Regions from separate parts of the Rhizobium sp. ZPR4 genome, predicted to be linked through region 1. Evidence: riboswitches for the same ligand, from Rfam matches in the RefSeq annotation. Region 1 holds a riboswitch; the other holds the start of a gene.
The links. A riboswitch is a leader RNA that binds a small molecule or an ion and turns the genes downstream of it on or off. The one in region 1 is predicted to bind cobalamin.
Positions count from the first base shown of each region.

Region 2: linked by a shared signal. The riboswitch ahead of ABOK31_RS21930 (ABC transporter substrate-binding protein) and the one ahead of ABOK31_RS08875 (DUF1636 domain-containing protein) in region 1 are both predicted to bind cobalamin.

Region 1 is NZ_CP157967.1:1,802,269-1,806,550, forward strand. Features, by position in the region: gene ABOK31_RS08865 (ABC transporter substrate-binding protein) at 1-917, opposite strand, end outside; gene ABOK31_RS08870 (ABC transporter ATP-binding protein) at 938-1,717, opposite strand; gene ABOK31_RS08875 (DUF1636 domain-containing protein) at 1,727-2,140, opposite strand; cobalamin riboswitch at 2,248-2,465, opposite strand; gene ABOK31_RS08880 (FAD/NAD(P)-binding protein) at 2,662-4,077, opposite strand.
Region 2 is NZ_CP157968.1:511,418-515,699, reverse strand. Features, by position in the region: gene ABOK31_RS21940 (hypothetical protein) at 1-1, opposite strand, end outside; gene ABOK31_RS21935 (diguanylate cyclase) at 588-1,682, shown strand; cobalamin riboswitch at 1,763-2,018, shown strand; gene ABOK31_RS21930 (ABC transporter substrate-binding protein) at 2,182-3,198, shown strand; gene ABOK31_RS21925 (iron ABC transporter permease) at 3,202-4,239, shown strand; gene ABOK31_RS21920 (ABC transporter ATP-binding protein) at 4,236-4,282, shown strand, end outside.

The DNA of each region.
Region 1 (4,282 bases):
GCCTCGATATTGCGCGGCCCCGGCGTCGCTTCGACATAAGGCAGCACGACGAAACGATCATTCTTCACGGCCTCGATATTCCTGAAGGCCGGGTTACCCTTGAGGAAGGCGATCTTCTGGGCGGCGGTCACCTGGCCGTAGTCGACGATGACGATCACTTCCGGGTTTTTCTCGATGACCGGTTCCCAGGATACCTCCGTCCAGCTCTTCTCGACATCGTCCATCACGTTGACGCCGCCGGCTGCTTCGATCAAGGCGGTCGGAATGCCGTAGCGCCCCGAGGTGAACGGCTTCTCCTCACCGGAATCATAGACGAAGACGCTGATCGGCTTGTCGACATGACCGATCTTCGCCTGGATTTCCCCAAGCTGCTTGTGATAGCCGGCAACCAGCGCCTCCGCCCTATCCTCGACGCGGAAGATCCTGCCGAGATTGAGGAGGTCGACGAACATGTCGTCCATGGTCGGCTTGTTCTTCTGCATGACGAAGATGCAGGATTCGGTAAGTTCGTAGACCTTGATACCGAAAGGCGCGAGTGTCTCCGGCGTCACCTCGCCACCGACCTTCATGCCGTAGTTCCAGCCGGCAAAAAAGAAATCCGCGTTGGCGCCGAGCAGCACCTCCTTGCTCGGATATTTCGGTGACAGCTCCGGCAGTTCCTTCACGCCATCACGCAGCTTTTCGTCCAGCGTCTTCCAGCCGGAAATGCCGGTATAGCCGACCATGCGGTCCTGCAGCTTCAGCGCCAGCATCATTTCCGTAAGATTGACGTCGTTGGAAACGGCGCGCTCCGGCGCTTTGTCGAAAGTTACATCCCGATTGCAGCTGCGCACCGTGACGGGCTCGGCAAGCGTCGCGCCTGCGAACAAAACTCCGACCAGCAACGCGGTGGCAGACAAATACATGCGAGGAAACATGAACAACTCCAATGATCGAACTATCGAAGGGAAAAGGAAAATCGCTGCGGGCCATTGTCAGCCCGATGCAGGCGGGTGCCGACACGGAATGCTTTTGATACGTGCTCCACGGTCAGGACTGTGGCCGGCTCGCCATGTCCCGTCAGCCGCCCGCAATCCAGAACCGCGACATGGGTCGCAAAGTCTGCCGCGAGATTGATGTCGTGCAGCGTCGTGATGATCGTCGGCCCAAGCCCCTGCAGCAGTTCGAGAATCTCGAGCTGGTGGCGGATGTCGAGGTGATTTGTGGGTTCGTCGAGGATGATGAGCTCCGGCTCCTGCGCCAAAGCGCGGGCAATCAGCGCCCGTTGCTTTTCGCCGCCGGAGAGCGACGCGAACTGTCGCAACGCCAAAGGTTCCAGCTCCAGCCGCGCAAGCGCCGTGGTCGTGACTTCATGATCGCGATCGCTCCAGCGCGCCATGCCCTTGCGATGCGGAATACGTCCCATCAGCACAACGTCCCGCACACTGAAGGGAAAATCGCCCGGTGTCTCCTGTGGCACGACAGCGATGCGCTGCGCCACCTCCCGCGGACCGATGGACCAAAGATCGGTGCCGTCGAGACGCACCAAACCTCGTTGCGGCTTCAGACCGCGATAGAGGCATCGCAGCAAGGTCGACTTGCCAGCTCCGTTCGGACCGATAATGGCCAGTCGGGCGCCGGCTTCGACGGATAGGGTGATACCGCTGATGATCGGCGTGCTCTTCTGCGGCCCCCAGGTGATGCCGTCCGCATCCAGTCGCGCGTTTCGTTCGGACATGACCGGCTCCTATTGCAATACGACTGGCTGGCGTTCGGCTGACACGACGGCAGCGGGTATGCGCGCGAGCGTCTTGCCTCCAAGCGCGGTCGGGCGTTCGCCTTCGCGGGTCAACCCATCGGGACGATCCCGATAGAGCTTCGCGAAGGAAACGAGCGCACCGATATCGCTCGCATCCTCGATGTCACCGAAGAGGTACGTCGCCTTTGCCGTCGCCTGGAAGGCGACCGTGCAGGGCCGCTCGCAGCCAGCCATGCAGACGCTGCCTTCAAGGCTGAAATCGTCCGAGAGAGCGGCGCCGGCCTGAGAAATGGCCGCCTGCAAATGCGTCAGGAGATCGAGGCCCGGCCGGCATGGTTTGCCGACATGACGGCAGTTCGTGCACACGGTAATCCGGTGCGTCGCCTCTTTTGCTTTGTCCATGAGATGCCTCCCGGAGATTTCACCGGAGGCAAAGTCAAGATAGGGCCAGCGGACGCAACGGCGCCCTCGCCCAACCACTGATTTTCCATCGGAACACCCCGTCCGTTGCGGTTGATATCGTCGATGGCAGGTCTCCTGGCTCGCGGGTCACAACTCGTTCGCGCCTTCCCGGCTTAAAGCCAGTGGCATATTGCGAACGCGCTCTCCGCTTACAGTTGCGGGGGCAGCCACGGTTTTGGCCCCTGATGGGTAGTCCGCACCGTGTTCCCTTTTCAGCCGCCGTCGGGATCGATCCGAAAGCAGCACCATCTGCGGTATTCATCTCATAGAAAGCGGATGCGGGCAACGGCGATGTCATATGCGCTTTCATTTGTCCTGGAGGTTTAGCTTAGGCTTCCGTTATTGGTTACGTTATTACATAACAAATAACAAGCTACTATTTCCGCCTCGAGGCCAAAACTGCGATATGCGTGTGCAGAGGCACCGCAATCACGATCCGGAATGAAAAAACCACTGGGTTGTTAGACCGCCTTGCACTGCGGATGGAAACGCGACGCGACGCCCTCTGCCGCCGCATAGGCTTGCGTGACGATCTCAGGCACCAGATCGATGTCAGGGAGACTTCCAAGTCCCAGGGGACCAATCGCAAAAAGCCCCTCCGTCGTGCGCCCATTGACCTCTAGCGAGCCTGTCGCCTCCACGGCGAGACCGAGGCCGAGCTCGTCCGGCACCGCAAGGCCGGCATCGATGAGACTGCGCAGCAAGGGCACATTCAGATCCGGCGCCTGACACCGACAGTCAATTACATCGTCGGCATAGAGCTGCTCGGTCTCCTGCCGACCAGCCGGCCTCAAAACCAGTCCTGTCGGCGTTCGGCGAATAAAATGGCCGCGCCGCAGCAGCGTGTTGCCCTCGGCAAGCTCCTGATTGAGACGCACATGCAGCGCCTCGGGCAACCGATTGCGATGGCTGTCATAGAGCGCCCGCAAATGTCGGTTGAACTGCTGCTTCTGCCCCGCCGGCAGGGATCGCCAAAGCGAGCGCGCGTGCTTGCGCAAGCCGTTCATGACGGATTGCCAGCTCTGACCGCTCGCCTCCGCCTCGCCGCAAGCCGTGCGGACGAAGCGGACGATCTCGCTTAGCTTACCGGGCATCTCATCGGCAGGAAAAACCGGATCAGCATTGTTACGCGTATGGCTCTGCGGCAGGAAGCCTCGCCGCGAAACGATGGTGATCTGCCCCGCATAGCCGCTTTCACGCATCTGCAGCAGCCGGTCGACGACACGCAGGCCGCTCCCAAGCAAGATCGTGTGCGGTCGCGACACGAGACGGCGCGCCCGCACCGTCGTCGGCACGGTCACGAGATCGCTGGCCTGGAATTCGTGATCTGCAATGCCGTAGCCTGTCGCCAGCACCACCATGTCGAAAGGCGCATTGGCGGCACCGTCGCTTTCCACCACGAAGCGGCCGCCACGAACGCGCCGAAGCCCGAAGACCGTCTCGCTGCTGACCTGCACCGCCACATCCCGCCGAGATGAGAAGGCCTCCGAAAAGCGCTGATAGACGTAGTCGCTGAAAATGCTCTTCGGCACGAAGATCTGCAAAAAACCGGGTATGGCGGCGGGGACGGCGCTGCGGAAAGGCGCATTGCCGCAAAGCCATTGATTGAAATCGTCGGGATCTCCAGCGGAAACGGAAAGATCGCGAACACGGCTATTGAGAATTTCGCTGCTATGCCCGGAGGCGAGCGCCTGTCCGCCGCTGACGGTGGAATTGGGATCGAAAAGCTGCAGATGGAAGGGAAAGCGAACCGTCTTCATCAGCGCGATCGCCATCATCATGCCGGAAAAACCACGCCCGATCACGGCGATGCGGGGCATCGCATAAGGCTGCGCTGTCGCGTTCGTCCTCGCGGAAAAAAATCCCTGAACCGTCATATCAACTCCTGGGGCGAGAGGTGGTCGATCATGCCTTTCTTGGGGCTTGCTCACTTTTTACAGGCCCGGAAACACAGACACCGATACCGGGCCTCGGCAACCTTGGAACTGCGGCCGACAGAACGCACAAAAAGCCGCTTCCGTTCTCAATATGCGTCGCAATTCTTCAATCGGGAATCCCTTCCAAAATGAAAGATGCGACAGG
Region 2 (4,282 bases), on a different replicon from region 1:
TTCTTGTCCCCACCACCGCATTCGCGGATGAGGTTGCAGTCATAGGATAGGCCCATTGCAAGCGCAATGCGTCAATTCGTGCCGTGCCGAGGTTTGCGGAAGCCGGTACTAGTCAAGGACGCGCGGTCGACGCGTCTCGGCGAACGCCAAATTGGCGGAGAGCTCTTGATCGTTCGGCGCAGGGCGCCAGATAGGGCTGATCATTCGGATCCGTGGGTTGTGCTCGGCAGAAAGGCGATCATGAGCAGCTTTGATAACTCGCCTTCTGCCCGGTGCCGTCGACGTCTCGATCCGTCGGCTTTCATAGTTCGTTTCCCCCGATGGTCTAAGATCTCTAAAGGACGCATGACTGCATCTGGCCTGAACTACAGATCCCGGACGCAGCGATATTGAGATATATTGCTTCAGAAATTCGATTGCGACGATGACCCTCACTTCCAGTTCCCGCCCGAACATTATTGTCACACTGCCGATCAGTGAGAGGCTTGGTAAACCATTTTGTGGAGATCGCATGGTATCCCACACCGACTTCGACTATGCCGGTACAGGTCATTCGTTGCGGTTCGTTGCGAGGACTGGGAACAGCAATGGAAATTGAAACACATTTGGTTTCGCTGATACGCGTCCTCGGCCAGGTGGCGATCATCGTCTATGCTTATTCCTGGGTCATCCGGATCGTCGAACGCGGCGCTCTGAAATCCGTGGCCATCGGGTTGCTGTTCGGGCTGGTCGGCATCCTGTCCATGGGCGATCCGATACAATGGATGCCGGGCGTTATTCAGGATGGCCGCTCGATCCTCCTTGTCCTTGCGCCGATCTATGGTGGCCTTCTGGGAACCATTGTCGCTGCAGCGATGATGGCTCTGTTTCGGTTTCTGGTCGGCGGTATGGGTGCGGTGGGCGGCGTTGCCGGTATCGTGATCGTTGCGATCGCGGGCTATGTGCTCAGCCTCCTGCCGCGGCAATGGACCGGCACGGGCTGGAGACGATCGGCCCTGTTCGGTCTGGCGACCTGCTCATCCCTCGTGGTTCTCTTCTTTCTGCCATGGGCGGTTGCGCGCGCTCTTCTCCTCTCGGCGACACTTCCGGTGACGACCGTCAATATACTCGGTGTCATGCTGCTATCGGATCTGCTGCAGCGGGAGCAATATCGCATCGGTATCCAACGCGCGCTGGAGAATGAAGCGAGCCTCGACCCGCTGACAAGACTGCCCAACCGCCGCGTATTGCAGCGCGAAGGCGATCGATGCAGCAAGGAAGCGGGCATGCGCCGCATTCCTTTCTCGATCATCATGCTCGATATCGATCACTTCAAGAAGATCAACGATAGCTGGGGGCATTCCTTCGGCGACACCGTCCTGGCACGAGTGGCTGATGTGATCCGGCAAACCGTGCGCAAGACCGATATCGCCGCCCGTTATGGCGGCGAGGAGATCGTGGTGCTGCTGCCGAACACGGATACGAGGGCCGCAGCTGCCGTCGCGGAGAAAATTCGCAGGGATATCGAGGGCACGACCCTGATGTTCGAGCAGGAAGCCGTTCACGTCACTGTCAGCATCGGCATCGCCTGCTCCCTTGAGCCGACCACGGATTTCAAGCATGTGCTCGAGGCCGCCGATAAGGCGCTCTATCGGGCGAAGGCGAGCGGAAGAAATCGGGTTGAGCTGGCCGAGGCCGCCTAGCCGCGCCCTGCCTTCGGCGATGAGCATGATGCTCTCTTTCTTTTTGCCATCCAAGCGTTCTTGACGAGAAGGCCCTGTCCGGAATAACTGAACGCGACGGTTCCCCAAGGAAGACTCCGCGGGGATTAATAGGGAACACGGTGAGGAAGACCCAAGAGGGACCTAGACCGTGGCTGCCCCCGCAAATGTAAGCGGATTGCCGATCATCCGGGAGTGACCTTTTTTAAGTTATCTCCCGAGGCTTAAAGCCATGCCACTGCAAGCAAGCTTGCGGGAAGGCGGATGATCGTCAGAGATCCGCAAGCCAGGAGACCTGCCGTCGATCACGATCCAATCAGCCGGGCGGGGATGCCCGGAAAGGACAGAGAATGATTGACCTGAGCCTTCGATATTATCCGACCTCTATCGGCCTTGATTGGGATCCTCGCAACCGGCGGCGGTCTTTCTCAGCGCGATCGTGCTGACACCGCCCAGTTTCCCTCTCCGATCGAGATCTTTCATGCGCCATTTTTTGACGACTATTACATTTGCACTTGGGCTGACCGGGTTTGCCGCCTCCAGTTTCGCCGCCACACAATATCCGCTCACCATCAATAATTGCGGCCAGAAGGTCACTTTCCAGAAGCTGCCGGCCAGGATCGTTTCGATCGGCCAGGGCATGACCGAAATCCTGCTCTCGCTCGGTCTGGCCGACAAGATCGCCGGCACCGCCGTCTGGGTCGGCCCGGTGCTGCCGCAATATGCCGAGGCGAACAGCAAGATCCCGCGGCTTGCCGATAATGATCCGAGCTTCGAATCCGTTGTTGGCAAGGAACCGGATCTCGTCGCCGCCGAATTCGAGTGGCATGTCGGCGCACAGGGCTCCGTCGGCAAGCGCGAGCAGTTTTCCGAACTCGGCATCAACACCTATATCGCGCCGACGGATTGCGTCGCCAAGGTCAACACCGATGGCGGCGACGGCGTGCGCAAGGAACTGTTCACGATGGACCTGGTCTATCAGGAGATCGACGAACTCGCGGAGATCTTCGATGTGAAAGATCGCGGCGATGCCTTGATCGCGGCCCTGAAGAAGCGCGAAGCGGATGCTGTCGCCTCGATTTCAGGCGCAAAGTCCAAGGATCTGCCGATTGTCTTCTGGTTTTCCAGCAAGGAAGTCAGCGGCGATGCCTTTATCGCCGGCAAGAACAGCGCGCCGGCCTATATCCTGAAGACGATCGGCGCCAAGAACGTCGTGACGACCGAGGAAGAATGGCCGCTCGTCGGCTGGGAGACCATCGCGCAGGCAAATCCGGCCGTGATCGTGATCGCCACCATGGACCGCCGCCGCTATGCCGCCGATGATCCGAAGGTCAAAGTCGATTTCCTCAAGAAGGATCCGGTCACCAGCCAGCTCGATGCCGTCAGGAACAAGCATTTCGTCATGATGGATGCGCAGTCGATGAACCCGACCATCCGCACCATCGACGGCATCGAAATCCTGGCCAAGGGCATCAAGTCCTTCGGCCTGGCGCAGTAAGATATGAGTCTCGTTGCGGAACGTCGGTCATGGTGGGCGCTTCTGGCGCTCGCCCTGGCTGCCATCATGATCCTGGCGTTCATGATCAGCCTTGCGGTGTCGATCGGCGAGATTTCCATCCCGCTGTCGACCACCGCCAAGGCGGTCTCGAACCGGATGTTCGGAACGAGTTTCGAGCTTAGCCGTATCCATCAGGGCATCGTCTGGGATTATCGGCTGAGCCGGGCGCTGGTCGCCGCCAGCACCGGCGCGGCGCTGGCGCTGAGCGGTGTGATCCTGCAGGCCTTGCTGCGCAATCCGCTTGCCGAACCCTATGTGCTCGGCATTTCGGCGGGGGCTTCGACCGGAGCGGTCTGCATCATGATCCTCGGGCTCGGCTACGGCATTCTGGGGCTTTCCGGCGGCGCTTTCATCGGTGCGGCCGTCGCCTTCCTCTTCGTCGGCCTGTTGGCCGCCGGTGTCGGCGGCACGAGCGAGCGCATCATTCTTTGCGGTGTTGCCGGTTCGCAGCTTTTCAACGCGCTCACCTCCTACATCGTCACCACCTCGGCCAATGCCGAGCAGGCAAGGGGCGTCATGTTCTGGCTGCTCGGCTCCTTGAGCGGTGTGCGCTGGCCGGACGTCTATCTTTCTGGGCCGGTCGCCATCATCGGCTTTGTCGTCTGCATGGCGCATGTGCGCGTGCTCGATGCCTTCATCTTCGGTACCGATGCGGCCGCCTCACTCGGCATTGCGGTCAGACGCGCGCAGATCGTCCTGCTCGGCGTGACGGCCTTCATGACCGCAGCCGTCGTCAGCATCGTCGGTTCGATCGGCTTCGTCGGGCTTGTCATTCCGCATGCCGCCCGCTTCGTGGTCGGGCCAAGCCATGATCGGCTGCTGCCGGCAGCAGCTCTGGCCGGCGCCATTTTCATGGTCGGTGCGGATATCATTTCAAGAATCATCATTCCCCAGCAGATCCTGCCGATCGGCGTGGTCACGGCCCTGTTCGGGGCTCCGGCCTTCGCCATCATTCTCTATCGCGCGCGGAGGACGGCATGAGCATCGCTGTTGATACGGTAACCTTTGCGGCCGGCAATACTTT